Linked DNA regions of Aliidongia dinghuensis. The protein of the gene in region 2 interacts with the protein of the main gene of each other region in a pairwise test. Links are inferred from orthologs where the notes say so. Each region holds a gene or a part of one and is shown on either strand. Other genes may lie near its edges. The genes, in order: rlmB and IEY58_RS27045.

Region 1 (8,168 bases), on a different replicon or contig from region 2:
CGCGGGCCGTGCTCGGCCTCGACGATGGTCGGCTCGAACGGCGGATGGTCCCAGAGCTCGAGCGGATCGGCCGGCTGCACGTCGTAATGGCCGTAATAGAGCAGATGCGGCCCCTCGCTTTCCCTTGCGCCGCCGGGCGTCCCATCGGGGCCCGGGTAATGGGCGACCAGCACCGGGTGGCCGGGTGTTGCGTGCAGCGTCGCCGTGAACCCGAGCCCGGTCAGCTGGCTCGCGAGCCACTCCGCCGCGCGCCGCACTTCGCCGGCATAGGCCGGATCGGTCGAAATGCTCGGGATGCGCAGAAACTCGAGATAGCGGGCGACGGCCTGGTCGAAGTCTTGTTCGAGATGACGCAGGACGGAAGTTGCTTCTGACATCGGCGGATCCGGGGACGATGGGGCGAGACAGTCACCATGCCGGATCGCTCGCGCTCAGAGAAGAGGGAAGGGTTGCATCCCAAACAATCTTATTCGATATATATCAAATTAGATAATGATCTATCCAGGTGCGCCATGACCGCGGACTCATTGCCGATCCTGCTCGACTTCTTCCGGGCGCTTGCGAACGAGAGCCGGCTGAAGCTCGTCGGCTTGCTGGCGGCGCGTGAGCGCAGCGGCCAGGAACTGGCGGCCCTCCTGACCTTGAGCGAGCCGACCGTTTCCCATCATCTGGCGCTGCTGAAGACGCTGGGCCTGGTGCGGCAGCGCCCCGACGGCAATACCCATTGGTGGTCGCTCGACATCGACGCGCTGGTGGCGCTCAATCGCCGGCTCTCGTCGCGCGCCGAGATCGTGGCCCTTGCCGACGGCGTGGCGCTCGATGCCTGGGACCGGCGGGTGCTCGACAATTTCCTTGGGCCGGACGGCCGGCTGAAGGAGATCCCGGCGAGCCGCAAGAAGCGCTGGGTCATCCTGCGCTTCCTCGCCGAGCGCTTTGCGACCGACCAGCGCTACGCGGAGGCGGAGTTGAACGAGATCCTGAAACGCTACCACGAGGACAGCGCCACGCTCAGGCGCGAGCTCGTGGGATATCGCATGATGGCGCGCGACCGCGGCGTCTATTGGCGGCTGCCGGAAGATCAGTGGCTGCCGGCCTGACGCAGCCGCCCTGGATTACTGGGGTGTGAAGCATGGCGGCCCGGCGGCGCGGTCGGTTGCGCCGGCTGCGCGGGATGCGCTAGAAACGCCGCCGTGTGGACGGACGAGAGCGCGCCGCCGCCCCAAATTTCCGTCAAATGACGACAAGTTCCCGCGAGTTGGAGAGGTCGATGGCCGGCTATCAGTACATCTATGTGATGAAGGGCTTGAACAAGTCCTATCCAGGTGGCCGCGAAGTGCTGAAGGACGTCTGGCTGTCGTTCCTGCCCGGCGCCAAGATCGGCGTGCTGGGTCCGAACGGCGCCGGCAAGTCGACCCTGCTCAAGATCATGGCCGGGGTCGACAAGGAGATCAACGGCGAGGCCTGGGCGGCCGACGGGGTGCGCGTCGGCTACCTGGCGCAGGAGCCGCAGCTCGACCCGACGCTCGACGTGCAGGGCAACGTCATGCTCGGCCTGAAGGAGACGAAGCACCTGCTCGAGCGGTTCGAGGCGGTGAGCGCGCGCTTCGCCGAGGAACTGACCGACGACGAGATGAACGATCTCATCACCGAGCAGGGCGAGCTGCAGGAGAAGATCGACGCGGTCAACGGCTGGGAGCTCGACCGCACGATCGAGATCGCCATGGACGCGCTCAATTGCCCGCCGGGCGACGCCAAGGTCGACAAGCTGTCCGGCGGCGAGAAGCGCCGCGTGGCGCTCTGCCGCCTGCTGCTCGAAAAGCCGGATATGCTGCTGCTCGACGAGCCGACGAACCATCTGGACGCGGCCTCGGTCGCCTGGCTGCAGCGTTTTCTGAAGGATTTCGCGGGCACCGTCGTGACGGTGACCCACGATCGCTATTTCCTTGACGATGTCGCGAACTGGATCCTCGAGGTCGACCGCGGTCGTACCTTCCCGCACGAGGGCAACTATAGCTCGTGGCTGGTCGAGAAGCAGAAGCGGCTCGAGCTCGAGAACAAGACCGAGATCGCGCGCCAGCGCACGATCGCCCGCGAGCTCGAATGGGTGCGGGCGAGCCCGCGCGCCCGCCAGGCCAAGTCCAAGGCGCGCATCCAGGCGTTCGACGAATTGGTGGCGCATTCCAAGGAAAAGGTGCCGGACACGGCGCAGATCGTGCTGCCGCCGGGCCCGCGCCTGGGCGACCTCGTCATCGAGGCCGGCCATATCAACAAGAGCTTCGGCGACCGCATGCTGATCGAGGACCTGTCGTTCCGGCTGCCGCCGGGCGGCATCGTCGGCGTGATCGGCCCGAACGGCGCCGGCAAGACCACGCTGTTCCGCATGATCACCGGCCAGGACAAGCCGGACTCGGGCGACTTCCGGGTCGGCGACACGGTCAAGCTCGGCTATGTCGACCAGTCGCGCGACGCGCTCGATCCCAACAAGAACGTCTGGGAAGTGGTCTCGGACGGGCTCGACGAGATCGACCTCGGCCGGCGCAAGATGAACAGCCGCTCCTATGTGGCGCTGTTCAACTTCAAGGGCACGGACCAGCAGAAGAAAGTCGGCCAGCTGTCGGGCGGTGAGCGCAACCGCGTCCATATCGCGCGCATGCTGAAGACCGGCGCCAACGTGCTGCTGCTCGACGAGCCGACGAACGATCTCGACGTCGATACGCTGCGGGCCCTCGAGGATGCGCTCGAGGAATATGCCGGCTGCGCCGTGGTCATCACCCACGATCGCTGGTTCCTCGATCGCCTGGCGACCCACATTCTCGCCTTCGAGGGCGAGGCCCAGGTCGTCTGGTTCGAAGGCAACTACCAGATGTACGAGGCCGACCGGAAGCAGCGCCTGGGCGTTGCGGCCGACGAGCCGCACCGCTTCCAGTACAAGCCGCTCACCCGCGGCTGAGCCAAGGACGGGCGGGCCAGTGCGGACCCGCCCGTTGCATTTCAAGGAGCGGCGATCTCGGTAGCGGTGACAGGCCGGATACCGTCACCTCGGCCACCAGCTTGCGGCGCATGGCGTCGGCGAAGCTGTCCAGGTCCTGGGCCACGATCACGAAGGCGCCCGGGCCGCCGATGACATAGAGCGTATAGTAGGTCTCGAGCCACGGCTCCTCGGTCAGGATCGGCAGGCCGTTGATGGTGATGCCGTCGGTGACCAGCTTGTCGCGCACCTCCTCGATCGGTGGGCCGATGTTGCTCATGCCGTCGCCCGACACGTCCACCACCCGCCGCGTGGCCGGCCAGGGCGAGTCGACGAGCAGGTCCTCGGCGGCGAGGAGCGCGTTCGCGATGCCGGTAAGCCCGCTCGAGCTACGATGGACCTGGTGCAGCTTCTGGGCGAAGGCCTGGGCGTCGGCGGCGGAGGCGATTCGGGTCCACGGCATGACGACGATCTGCCGGTCGGGGTCGGAAAATTCCATGACGGTGACGGCGACCGCGCCGTTCGGGCCGGCCGAGACCGCCTTGGTGAAATCCGGGCTCGCGATCGCTGCTGCTGTGCCGTCGCGCTGCAGCTCGTAGCGTTCGTCGTTCACGCTCAGGCTGACGTCGACTGCGATGACGAGCGCCGTGTCGACAGGCTCGGCGGCCCGGGCGCCGGTCGCGATTGGAAGGGAGGCGGCGGCGAGCAGCAGGATTGCGGTCAGCCAATGTTTCATGCTCCGAACCTCCCGACAGGAGCAGCCGATCAGTCGGCGCGCACCAGCTCGTAAAGCGCGATTGCGGCAGCATTCGAGACGTTGAGGCTCGCGACGGGACCCTGGGTCGGCAGGCGGGCCATGAGGTCGCACGATTCGCGTGTCAGGCGCCGGAGGCCGTCGCCTTCCGACCCCAGGACCAGGCAAACCCGTCCCCCGAGCTTGTGGCTGGCGAGCGTCGCGTCGGCCTCGCCGGCGAGGCCGACGCTCCAGAAGCCGGCCTTCTTCAGCTGATCGAGCGCGCGCGCGAGGTTGACGACGCGAACGAGCGGCACGTGCTCGACCGCGCCCGAGGCGGATTTCGCGAGCGTGCCAGAGACTTCGGGGGCATTGCGGTCGGGCAGGATGACCGCGGCGGCGCCGAACGCCGCGGCCGAACGCAGGATGGCGCCGATGTTGTGCGGGTCGGTCACCTGATCGAGCGCGACGACGATCGCCCGCTCGCGCGTGCCCAGATGCCGGATCACATCCTCGAGAAGCCAGGGGGCGAGCGGCTTCGCCAGCAGTGCCACGCCCTGGTGCACGGCGCCGGGCGGCAGGAGCTTCGCGATCGCGTCGCGCGGCACGATCTGCGGCTCGATCGAGCTCGCGTCCCCGAGCAGGCTTTCGAGCTCGGCCGCGGCCTCCTCGGTCGCGACCAGGCGCTGGATCTTGCGGACCGGGTTGCGGAGCGCCGCCTCGACGGCGTGATAGCCCCAGAGCCAGGGCGCGCCGCCCGCGGCCTCGTCGCTGCCCATGGGCTTTCCGCTCGACGGCTTCCCGCTTGACGGCTTCCCACCGGCCGGCCGTGCTTCGGCCGACTTGCCGCGCCCGGCGACTCTGGCGGCGCCGGCCGGGTGTGCGGCCGGCGCCGCCGCCGACGGCGAGGGATGCTGGGAGGCGTGATGTGAGGCTGGGCGAGGGCGCTTGCGCATGACAGGGTTTCCAGAACGAGTGTCGGCGACGGCTCTTAGGCGTAAATCCTTGCGCTGCATAGGGGTGCTGCGGCGCATCGGCCCTGCGCAACCCGCTTTCGCCAGTTGACATTGCCTCGGAAATTTACATAGTGCGCTCCTCCGCTGCGCCGGACGATGGTCGTAGCGCTGTGGAGGGGTGGCCGAGCGGTCAATGGCAGCAGACTGTAAATCTGCCGACGTATGTCTACGTTGGTTCAAATCCAACCCCCTCCACCATGCGACCATCGGCGCGGTTGACGAGCGAACGGCTCGGCGGGTGTAGCTCAATGGTAGAGCACCAGCCTTCCAAGCTGGCTGTGAGGGTTCGATTCCCTTCACCCGCTCCAGTCGACCCGCTCTAGGCGCTGGCCGGTAATATTGGTTTGTTCATTTTCCTCTGATCGGGCATGTGAGGCGTCAACGAAATGGCGAAGGCGAAGTTTGAGCGGACGAAGCCGCATTGCAACATCGGGACGATTGGTCACGTTGACCATGGCAAGACGTCTCTGACGGCAGCGATCACGAAGGTTTTGGCCGAGACTGGCGGCGCGACGTTCACGGCGTACGACCAGATCGACAAGGCGCCGGAAGAGCGGGCGCGCGGCATCACGATCTCGACGGCGCACGTCGAGTACGAGACGACGAACCGGCACTATGCGCACGTCGACTGCCCGGGCCATGCGGACTACGTGAAGAACATGATCACGGGTGCGGCGCAGATGGACGGTGCGATCCTGGTGGTGTCGGCGGCGGACGGCCCGATGCCGCAGACGCGCGAGCACATCCTGTTGGCGCGCCAGGTCGGCGTTCCGGCGCTGGTCGTGTTCATGAACAAGGTCGACATGGTCGACGATCCGGAGCTCCTGGAGCTGGTCGAGCTCGAGGTGCGCGAGCTGCTGTCGAGCTACAATTTCCCGGGCGACGACATTCCGGTGATCAAGGGCTCGGCGCTGATGGCGCTCGAGGACAAGAACCCGGCGCTCGGCCATGACGCGATCCTGGAGCTGATGAAGGCGGTCGACGCCTACATCCCGCAGCCGGAGCGTGCGATTGACGGTGCGTTCCTGATGCCGGTCGAGGACGTGTTCTCGATCTCGGGCCGCGGCACGGTGGTGACCGGCCGCGTCGAGCGCGGTGTGATCAAGGTCGGCGAGGAAATCGAGATCGTCGGCCTGAAGGACACGCTGAAGACGACGGTGACGGGCGTCGAGATGTTCCGCAAGCTCCTGGACCAGGGCCAGGCGGGCGACAACATCGGCGCGCTCTTGCGCGGCACCAAGCGCGAGGAAGTCGAGCGCGGCCAGGTGCTGGCGAAGCCGGGCTCGATCACGCCGCACACGAAGTTCAAGGCCGAGGCGTACATCCTGACGAAGGAAGAGGGCGGCCGTCACACGCCGTTCTTCACGAACTATCGTCCGCAGTTCTATTTCCGCACGACCGACGTCACGGGCATCGTGAGCCTGCCGGCCGGCGTGGAGATGGTCATGCCGGGCGACAACGTGGCGATGGACGTCGAGCTGATCGCGCCGATCGCCATGGACGAGGGTCTGCGCTTCGCGATCCGCGAGGGCGGCCGCACCGTCGGTGCCGGCGTCGTCTCCGCTATCACGAAGTAACTAGCCAAAGGGCGGGAAACCGCCTATAACACTCGGCCGGCCGTCGCAATGCAATGGGCGAACCCCTCTTTGCGTCGGTCGGCTCGGTGTTCCGGGCCTGGAGGAGTGTAGCTCAATTGGTAGAGCACCGGTCTCCAAAACCGGGGGTTGGGGGTTCGAGCCCCTCCTCTCCTGCCAGCCCAGAGTTTCGAATGGACAGCACCGCCACGGGGCAACCCGTGGTGTCGCGTTTCTGGATGGTCTGATCAGGTACCATGGCTAAAACGAGCCCGGCAGAGTTTGTGCGGCAGGTCCGCCAGGAAGTGACGAAAGTCACCTGGCCTACCCGGAAGGAGACCTCCGTGACGACCGTAATGGTGTTCGTCATGGTGTTCATCGCCGCCACTTTCTTCTTTACGGTCGATCAGCTCCTGTCGCAAGGCGTGCGCTGGATCCTGAGCCTAGGGGCCTGATTCTATGGCGCATCGTTGGTACGTGCTGCACGTCTATTCCGGCTTCGAGAAGAAGGTTGCCCAGTCGATCCGCGAGCAGGCGGAGCAGAAGGGCATGACGGATTTCTTCGCCGAGATTCTGGTGCCGACCGAAGAGGTGCAGGAAGTGAAGCGCGGGTCGAAGATCTCGACCGAGCGCAAGTTCTTCCCGGGCTACGTGCTCTTGAAGATGGACCTGACCGACGACACCTGGCACCTGGTCAAGAACACGCCGAAGGTCACGGGTTTCCTCGGCGGCAAGGGCCTGCGCCCCGCGCCGATCACCGAGGCCGAGGCGACCCGGATCATGAAGCAGGTCCAGGAAGGCATCGAGCGGCCGAAGCGCTCGATCGTCTACGAGGTCGGCGACCAGGTGCGCGTGTGCGACGGTCCGTTCACCTCGTTCAACGGCCTGGTGGAAGAGGTCGACGAGGAGAAGGGGCGTCTCAAGGTTGCCGTCTCGATCTTCGGCCGGGCCACCCCGGTCGATCTGGAGTATTCCCAGGTCGAGAAGGTGTGACGACGTTTTGACGAATTCGGCGCGCGGCCTCGGCGAACGGGGCCGTCGCGTCGTTCTGTCTGGTGGGCTCGCCCGTTGATGGGCCCGCCCGGCCAGGCGCAAACCGCGCGGGAGGCTCGCCATGGCCGCAACCGCGCTTCGCTCTCCCATAGGAGTGAGTTGAATTGGCAAAGAAGATTGTCGGCTACATCAAGCTGCAGGTGCCGGCAGGCAAGGCTAACCCGTCGCCGCCGATCGGTCCGGCGCTGGGTCAGCGCGGCCTGAACATCATGCAGTTCTGCAAGGACTTCAACGCGAAGACCCAGGGCATGGAGCCGGGGATGCCGATTCCGGTCGTCATCACCGCCTATGCGGACCGGTCGTTCACGTTCGTGACCAAGACGCCGCCGAACACCTATTTCCTCAAGAAGGCCGCTGGCATCGACAAGGGCACGCAGACCCCGGGCAAGGGCGCCAAGGTCGGCAAGGTGACCATGGATCAGATCCGCGACATCGCCCAGAAGAAGATGGCGGACTTGAACGCCAAGGACCTCGAGGGCGCTTGCTCGATGCTGATCGGTTCGGCCCGCTCGATGGGCCTCGAAGTCGTGGGGGAGTAAGGTCATGGCTTTCGTTGGCAAGCGTCTGAAGGCCGCCAAGGCCACCATCGACCGGACCCAGGCTTACGCCCTCGACAAGGCGATCGAGCTGGTGAAGTCGAACGCGACGTCGAAGTTCGACGAGACCGTCGAGATCTCGATGAACCTCGGCATCGACCCGCGTAAGGCCGACCAGAACCTGCGCGGCACCGTGCTGCTGCCGAACGGCACCGGCAAGACACTGCGCGTCGCGGTGTTCGCCCGCGGCGACAAGGCGAAGGAAGCCGAGGCCGCCGGCGCCGACAT
Region 2 (7,982 bases):
CCTTCTCCTGCCCCGGGTAGTTGCGCGCCTGGGCCATCACGGCCCGGTTCACCTCGTCCTGGGTTACCTGGATGTTGTTCGTCCGACCCACTTCGGCAAGGACCAGGCCAAGCCGCACGCGCCGCTCGGCGATCTTGCGGTACTCGTCCTTGGTCTCCTCCTCGGGCTTGGCCTCTTCTTCCTTGTAAGTGCCGGCCGCCTTGGAGCGCTCGCGCTCGGCCTCGAACTGCTTCCAGATGCTGTCGAACTCGAGGTCGACCATGCCGGTCGGCACGGCGAAGTCGTGCTTGTCCGACAGGATGTCCAAGAGGTCGCGCTTCAGCTTCTGGCGGGCGACGCCGGCGTACTCGCGCTCCATCTGCTCGCGAACCGCCGTGCGCAGCGCTTCCAGGTTCTCGAGCCCGAGCGTGTCGGCGAGCTTCTCGTCGACCACGGCCGGCAGCTTGCGCTTCAGGCCCTTGACGTCGACCTCGAACACCGCGTCCTTGCCGGCGAGCGTCTCGACGCCGTAATCGGCCGGGAACGGCACCTTGACCGCGACATGGTCGCCAACCTTGGCGCCCACGAGCTGCTCTTCGAAGCCCGGGATGAAACGGCCGGAGCCCAGCTCCAGCGAGAAGTCGGTGCCGGCGCCGCCGTCGAACTTCTCACCGTCGATCGAGCCCACGAAGTCGATGACGGTCACGTCGCCGTTGGCGGCGGCGCTGCCGTCGGTCACATCCTCGGTCTCGCGATAGCGCTCGGCCAGGTTCGTCAGCGCCTCGTCCAGCTCCTCGTTCGGGATCTCGGGCTTCAGGCGCTCGAGCGCCACCGTCGAGAAATCCATGGTCTGGATCTCGGGCAGGATCTCGAGGCTCATGTCGTAGACGAGATCGGCACCCTTCTCGAACGAGGTGATCTCGATCTTCGGCTGCAGCGCCGGACGCAGGTTGCGTTCGGCCAGCGCCTGGCTCGAAGTCTCGTTCACCGTCTGCTCCAGCACCTCGCCCAGGAGGCTGTCGCCGTAGCGCTGCTTGACGACCGAGGTCGGCACCTTGCCCGGACGGAAGCCCGGCAGACGGACGGTCTTGGCGACCTCGGCGAGCCGCGCGTCAACGCGCTTTTCGATATCCTGGGAGGCGACGACGACCTTGAAGCCGCGCTTCAGGCCTTCGGTGCTGGTCTCGGTGATCTGCATGAAAAAGAAGCCTATGGGTCAGCAGGGCGGCACGTCCGATAACGGCGCGCCACCCCTGGCAAGGGTTGATCGTTCAATCGATGCTGGTGCGGGCGAAGGGACTTGAACCCCCACGACTTTCGTCGCTGGAACCTAAATCCAGTGCGTCTACCAATTCCGCCACGCCCGCGCCGGCCCGACGTCGGCCGGTTGACATAGCACAAGCTTTTTGGCCATCCCACGACAAATACGCAGGCGGCGACCGCTATTTCGCCGGATCAGGCGCCCGTCGGGCCCCGGTCAGGCAAGGCAGGCGCGCGCCACAGCGTCCAGAATCGCGTCCTCGTCAAGGCCATAGGCGCGATAGAGGTCCGGCAGATCGCCCGATTGGCCGAAATGATCGACACCCAGCGGCTCGACCCGCCGGCCGCCGGCGGCGCCGAGCCAGCTGAGCGCCGCCGGATGGGCGTCGATGACCGTGACGAGCCCCGCGTCGGGTGCTAGCGGCGCCAGCAGCCGTTCGATATGGCTCGGCCCCCGTCCTTCTTGACGATGCAGGAGCCAGTCCGCGTGCAGCCGGTCCGGCGACGTCACCGCCAGCAGGCCGGCGCCCGGGATATCCTCCAGGATCGCCTGATGCGCCCGGCGCGCCTCCTCCGCCACGGCGCCGCAATAGACGATAGCGAGCTCGGCGCCAGACGCCGGCTCGACCAGCCAATAGGCGCCGGCGACGATGCCGTCGCGCAAGGCCGGGGTCAGCGTCCGCGCCGGCTGCTCGATCTGCCGGGTCGAAAGCCGGAGATAGATCGACCCGCCCTCGCCCGCCGGCCGCTGCATATAGTCGAAGCCCCAGGCCATGAGCACGCCTAGCTCGTCGACATAGGCCGGCTCGAACGACGCGAGCCCGGCCTGGCCTATGCCGATGAGCGGCGTGTTGATCGACTGATGCGCGCCGCCCTCGGGCGCCAAGGTCAAGCCCGACGGCGTCGCCACGACCATGAAGCGCGAATCCTGGTAGCAGCCATAGTTGAGCGCGTCCAAGCCGCGATTGATGAACGGGTCGTAGAGCGTGCCGACCGGCAAGAGCCGCGCACCGAACAGTGGGGCCGTCAGCCCCAGCGCCGCCAGCATCAGGAACAGGTTGTGCTCGGCGATGCCCAGCTCCAGGTGCTGACCGCCGGGCGCCATGGCCCAGCGCTGGGCCGAGACGACCTTCTCGTCGCGGAACGTGTCGGCGATCTCGCGCCGGTGGAAGATGCCGCGCCGGTTGACCCAGCCGCCGAGATTGGTCGAGACCGTGACGTCGGGCGAGGTGGTGACGATCCGGTCGGCGAGCGGGCTCGTGGTGCCGGCAAGGTCGTTCAGGATCTTGCCGAAGCCTTCCTGGGTCGAGGCCTTGCTGCCGCCGACCGCCGGCACCGGCAGGTCGCCGATCGGCACGGCTGCCGCCCGGTACTGACGCTCGCCTGCAGCCGCGAACGGCACCTGGTCGAGGAACGCCTGGAGCTCGGCCTCGGGCAGCTTGGCGCCGGCGAACTTATCCCATTCGGCGCCGTCCGGGATGCCGAGCTTCGTCTTGAAGCCCGCCATCTGCTCCTTGTTCATGAGGCCGGCGTGGTTGTCCTTGTGGCCGGCGAACGGCAGGCCGTGGCCCTTGATCGTATAGGCGATGAAGCAGGTCGGCGTGTCGTCCTCGATGCCGTGGAACGCCTCCAGCACCGCTTCCATGTCATGGCCGGCAAGATTGGTCATGAGCGCATGGAGCTGGTCGTCGTCATGCTCGTCCAGGATGCGGCGGATGCCCGGATAGCGGTTCAAGTCGCGCTGAAGGTGCTCGCGCCAGCCGGCGCCGCCCTTGTAGACCAGCGCCGAATAGCGCGAGTTCGGACATTCGTCGATCCACTGGCGCAAATGCTCGCCGTCGGGCCGCGCGAAGGCGGCTTCGAGCCGCTTGCCGTATTTCAAGGTGACGACGCGCCAGCCCATCATCTCGAACAGGCTGTCGATGCGGTTGAACAGCCGGTCGTTGACGATCGAATCGAGGCTCTGGCGGTTGTAGTCGATAACCCACCAGAGGTTCCGGACATCGTGCTTCCAGCCCTCGAGCAGCGCCTCGAACACGTTGCCCTCGTCGAGTTCGGCATCGCCGACCAGCGCCACCATACGGCCCGGCGGCCGCTTGTCGGCCGAAAGCTCCTTGAGCTTGACGAAATCCTGGGCGATCGAGGCGAACAGCGTGATCGCAACGCCAAGGCCGACCGAGCCGGTCGAGAAATCGACGTCGTCCGTGTCCTTGGTGCGCGACGGATAGGATTGCGCCCCGCCGAACGCGCGGAAGCGCTCGAGCTTCTCGCGCGTCTGGTGGCCCAGGAGATATTGCAGCGCGTGGAACACCGGCGAGGCATGCGGCTTGACCGCGACCCGGTCTTCCGGCCGGAGCACGTCCAGGTAAAGCGCCGTCATCAGCGTGACGAGCGAGGCGGACGAGGCCTGGTGGCCGCCGACCTTGAGCCCGTCGCGGTTCGGCCGGACATGGTTCGCGTTGTGGATCGTCCAGGCCGAAAGCCACAGTACCCTCTCGGCCAGCGCTTCGAGGCGGCGGATCCGCTCGGGCGCAATGGTGGGCGGAGCGGGCGGCGGAACGATCGATAGCTTGGCCATGGACGGCGGTCTCTCCCGAGGGGCTTTGAGGGGCGGCAGGCATCCCTTTTTTGCTGTTCTCCCCCAACCGGCGCCGGAGAGCAAGCCGCGCGATGCTAGGCCCGTGACCGGCCGAGACGCCGCAGCGCGACGGGGATCCGGTCGGGCAGATCGGAGGCGATCAGCCCTGGACCGAACGTCGCGGCCGCGGCACCGTGGAGCCACACTCCGGCGGCGGCCGCCTCGAATGCGGGCATGCCCTGGGCGAGCAGCCCGACGATCAGGCCGGCAAGCACATCGCCGGTGCCGCCGGTCGCGAGCGTCGGCGGCGCGTTCGCATTGATCACCGCGCGCCCGTCGGGTGCGGCGACGACCGTGTCGCCGCCCTTCAGGACCAGGACGGCACCGCTCTCGGCTGCAGCGGCACGGGCCTGGGTCAGCTTGTCGCCCGACGTCTTGAACAGGCGCGCGAATTCGCCGGCATGCGGCGTCAACACGGTCGGCGCGCGGATCGCGGCGAAGAGCTCGGCCGGCGCGTCGGCAAAGGCGGTAAGCGCATCGGCGTCGAGCACGCACGGCCGCTCGGCCGCGAGCAGGCGCAGCGCCATGACCCGCGTGGTCCCCCCGGCGCCCGCCCCCGGGCCGAGCAGCAGGCCGGTGAAGCGGCGATCGGCGAGCAGCGCGTCCAGCGCATGCGCATCGGCGAGCGGCCGGACGATCTGGCTTTCGAACGCCGCCGCATAGGTCCCGTGCCCGGCTGGCGGCACTGCGACCGTGACCAGGCCGGCACCGGCCCGCGCGGCGGCCCGGGCGGCGAGTCGCCCTGCCCCACTCATCGGCCACCCGCCCAGGACCAGCGCGTGGCCGCGCATATATTTATGTGTGCCGCTCGCAAGACGCGGCAGGGCGACGCGCCAGGACGCCGGATCGTTCGCCCAGGTCTTGACCCCGAGCGCGTCGAGGGCCGCCGGGTCGAGGCCGATGTCGGCCAGCACGGTCTCGCCGCACAGGTCGCGGCCTGGCTGCAACAGATGACCGGGCTTGAGCCAGCCGAACGTCACGGTGAGATCGGCCGCGACCGCGCCCGATGCCAGGCCGGTGGCACCATCGAGGCCGCTCGGCACGTCGACCGCCACAACGGCCAAGCGCCGGCGGCCGACCTCGGCCAGGAGACCGGCCACCGGCGCATCAAGCGGCCGGCTGAGCCCCGCGCCGAAGAGCGCGTCGACGACCAGGCCGGCGCCGTCCAGCGCGGCCGGACCGAGCGGCTCGACTGGCTGGAGCCATAGGGCCGCATGATGGGCGGCGTCGCCACGGAGTGCTGCGCGCTCGCCCAGCAAGGCCAGCCGGACCGGCCAGCCCTCGGCCGCGAGCCGCCGTGCCACGACGAAGCCGTCGCCGCCGTTGTTGCCGGGGCCGCACAGCACCGCGACGGGCCGGCGCGTCCAGCGCCGCCCGATTTCGGCCGCGACCGCGGCGCCGGCCCGTTCCATGAGGAGCGCGCCGGCCGTGCCGCCGGCGATGGTGCGGCGATCGACCTCGCCCATCTCGGCCGGGGTCAGGAGGGCGGTCGCGAGCGCCATCGTGGGTCAGCCTTCGGGGTCAGCGCGGCAGGCTGCGCAGCTGCGCCAGCGCCGCGTCGCGCAGCAGCGCCACGTCGGCGCCCGAGCAGATGAAGCGATGGCCGCGCCGATGGAGCTCGACCGGGTCGGCGCCCGGATACGGCAGGCAGCCCAGGACCTTCCCGGCCGACTTCACGCCGGCCTCGATCGCGGCCACGGCCTTGACGTAGTCCGGATGGTCGAACTGGCCCAGCACGCCCAGATCGCCCGAGAGGTCGTTCGGGCCGATGAACACCACGTCGACGCCGTCGACCGCGGCGATCTCCGCCGCGCGCGACGCCCCGGCGAGCGTCTCGATCTGCACCGCGATCAAGAGCTCGTCGGCCGCCCGGGCGATATATTCCGCCGTCACCAGGCCGAAGTTCGCCGCGCGCAGGATCGGCGCCGCGAAGCCGCGTTTGCCGCCGTTCGGATAGCGGCAGGACTCGACCGCAGCCGCAGCTTCGAGCGCGCTCGTGACGTTCGGCACCATCACACCCTCGACGCCGATGTCGAGCGCGCGCTTGAACTGGGTCGGCTCGTTGACGGCGACGCGCAGCATGGCCATGGCCGGCGTCGCCTGCACCGCCTGGACCTGCGCCAGATGCGTCATCACGTCGCCCGGCCCGTGCTCGCCGTCGATCAAGACGAAATCATAGCCGACGAGCCCCAAAAGCTCGGCGACCAGCGGGCTCGCGAAGCCATGGAACAGGCCGTAGACCGCCTCGCCGGCCTTGAGCCGCGCCTTCACGCCGTTGGGTCGCCACATGCTCGTCTCCTCGGGATTCATTTCCGTTTAGCAAGGCAGCCACTCTAACGCCGCTTGGAACGATTGCCGAGCGATGACGGTTTGCGCTCATTATCGAAAATTTGCGGCAATAAGCCTCGACATCTGCAAGAAAATAAATAAACCTAGAGGTGTCCGAACGAGGACCGCGCTGCTCAGATCGATGCCTCGAAGAACCTTCTTCTTCGCCTCATCCCTGACCGGAATCGCTGTCCCGTGAACCGACCGCTCTCCCTGCTGCTCGACGTGATCCGCTTTGTCGCGGCGTTGCTCGTCTTCTTTCATCACGCCGCCTTCGGCAAGTTCGGCTCCGGCCTGCCCTATCGCTTGGTCCTGACCGAGCGGGAGCCGGTCATCGTGTTCTTCGTGCTGTCCGGCTTCGTCATCGCCTACAGCGCCGAGACGAAGGATCGGACCCCCGGCGCCTACGCGCTCAATCGCCTGGCGCGACTCTATTCCGTCGTGCTGCCGGCGCTCGTCGCGACGGTGCTGCTCGACGCGGCCGGCAGCTGGCTGGCGCCGGCCCTCTATGCCGACCATTGGACCGATCCTGCGACGCTTGCCAACATCGGCCGGCCGATCGGCCTGCAGCTCGCGGCGAGCGGGCTGTTCCTGAACGAGATCTGGTGGTGGGACGTCTGGCCCGGGGTCAACAGCCCGCTCTGGTCGCTGGGATACGAGGCGGTCTATTACCTGTTGTTCGCGCTCGTCGTGTGGGGCGGACGCTATCGCTGGCTCTGGGCCGGCCTCGCTGCACTCGCCGCCGGCCCCAAGATCCTGCTGCTGATGCCGCTCTGGGTGCTGGGCGTGGCAATATATTACCTGGTGCAAGCCGAACGGGTCGGCCGCTTCGTGGGCACCCTGCTGGTCGTGGGCTCGGTCGCGGCCTATGTCCTGTTCCTCAGCCTCGGCATCAAGACGGCGCTCGATCGGGCGGTCGTCGACCTCTTCGGCGACCAGACCGTGGCGCTCTTGAGCAATTCCCAGGGCTTCCTCGCCAATTACGTGACCGGCATCCTGTTTTCAGCGCTGCTCGTCGGCCTGGCTGCGATCGCCCAGGATCTGGCAGCCCCGCTCTACCGCCTGCAGAAGCCGATCCGCTATCTGGCCGGCCTCACCTTCGCGCTCTATCTCTTCCACTATCCGCTGGTCTATTTCCTGCGCGCGGTGGCACTGGCCGGCCATCTCGACCGGCTGAGCCCGCTCGTCGTGACCGGCGGCACGCTCGCGGCCGTGGCGCTCCTCGCCCCCGTGACCGAGGCGCAGAAGGGCAATTTCCGCCGCCTGATCGCGCGCATCGCGCTGCGCAAGCCCCGGCCAGCGCTCTGACCTGACAGGCCGGGCGAGCGGGACGGCCGGACGCGCACCGGCCGCGGGGGCGGTGACGGCGTCAGTCAGGTTCGTTCAAATGGAAGATTTTGGGGCGAGTGACCGGATTCGAACCGGCGACATCCAGAATCACAATCTGGCGCTCTAACCAACTGAGCTACACCCGCCGCACTTGGAGGCCGTTTTCTAGTCCAGCCCCGGCGCACCCGTCAAGCCGATGGCGCGAATGAATACGCATGGGTGGCGCGCGACGGAGGCACAGAGGGTCGGATCGCCCCGTTGCGAAGCCGCCCTCGGGCCTATAGCGTGACGGCCGGACAGAAACGGCGGGAGGGTGCCCATGGGCGAAACAGGTCTCAAGGTCGCAGCAGGCATGGGGCGGCTCGGCACCGAGACCGCCTTCGAGGTCTTGGCGCGGGCGAAGGCGCTCGAGGCCCAGGGCCGCTCGATCATCAATCTCGGCATCGGC

Evidence for each region.
Region 1: the proteins of IEY58_RS27045 (region 2) and rlmB interact in binary tests that used the Escherichia coli proteins (3 or more experiments, as listed by UniProt). The link is inferred for Aliidongia dinghuensis from one-to-one orthologs.

The regions. Positions count from the first base shown.
Region 1 is NZ_BMJQ01000010.1:245,823-253,990, reverse strand. What follows is about bases 2,608-5,325. They hold rlmB (23S rRNA (guanosine(2251)-2'-O)-methyltransferase RlmB), read right to left. Parts: upstream 4,481-5,325; coding sequence 3,734-4,480; downstream 2,608-3,733. Other genes in these bases: tuf (elongation factor Tu), read left to right, coding at 5,104-5,325; IEY58_RS19995 (DUF1194 domain-containing protein), read right to left, coding at 2,937-3,704; ettA (energy-dependent translational throttle protein EttA), read left to right, coding at 2,608-2,950. Outside these bases: IEY58_RS20010 (M20/M25/M40 family metallo-hydrolase), read right to left, coding at 1-377; IEY58_RS20005 (DUF2087 domain-containing protein), read left to right, coding at 513-1,097; more of ettA, read left to right, coding at 1,268-2,607; more of tuf, read left to right, coding at 5,326-6,294; preprotein translocase subunit SecE, read left to right, coding at 6,549-6,746; transcription termination/antitermination protein NusG, read left to right, coding at 6,751-7,284; rplK (50S ribosomal protein L11), read left to right, coding at 7,449-7,883; rplA (50S ribosomal protein L1), read left to right, coding at 7,888-8,168. UniProt on the Escherichia coli protein: Specifically methylates the ribose of guanosine 2251 in 23S rRNA.
Region 2 is NZ_BMJQ01000017.1:64,841-72,822, forward strand. What follows is about bases 3,147-5,985. They hold IEY58_RS27045 (NAD(P)H-hydrate dehydratase), read right to left. Parts: upstream 5,380-5,985; coding sequence 3,913-5,379; downstream 3,147-3,912. Other genes in these bases: IEY58_RS27040 (1-deoxy-D-xylulose-5-phosphate synthase N-terminal domain-containing protein), read right to left, coding at 3,147-3,817; IEY58_RS27050 (HpcH/HpaI aldolase family protein), read right to left, coding at 5,399-5,985. Also shown: tig (trigger factor), read right to left, coding at 1-1,177; more of IEY58_RS27040, read right to left, coding at 1,457-3,146; more of IEY58_RS27050, read right to left, coding at 5,986-6,166; IEY58_RS27055 (acyltransferase family protein), read left to right, coding at 6,401-7,513; IEY58_RS27065 (pyridoxal phosphate-dependent aminotransferase), read left to right, coding at 7,854-7,982. UniProt on the Escherichia coli protein: Bifunctional enzyme that catalyzes the epimerization of the S- and R-forms of NAD(P)HX and the dehydration of the S-form of NAD(P)HX at the expense of ADP, which is converted to AMP.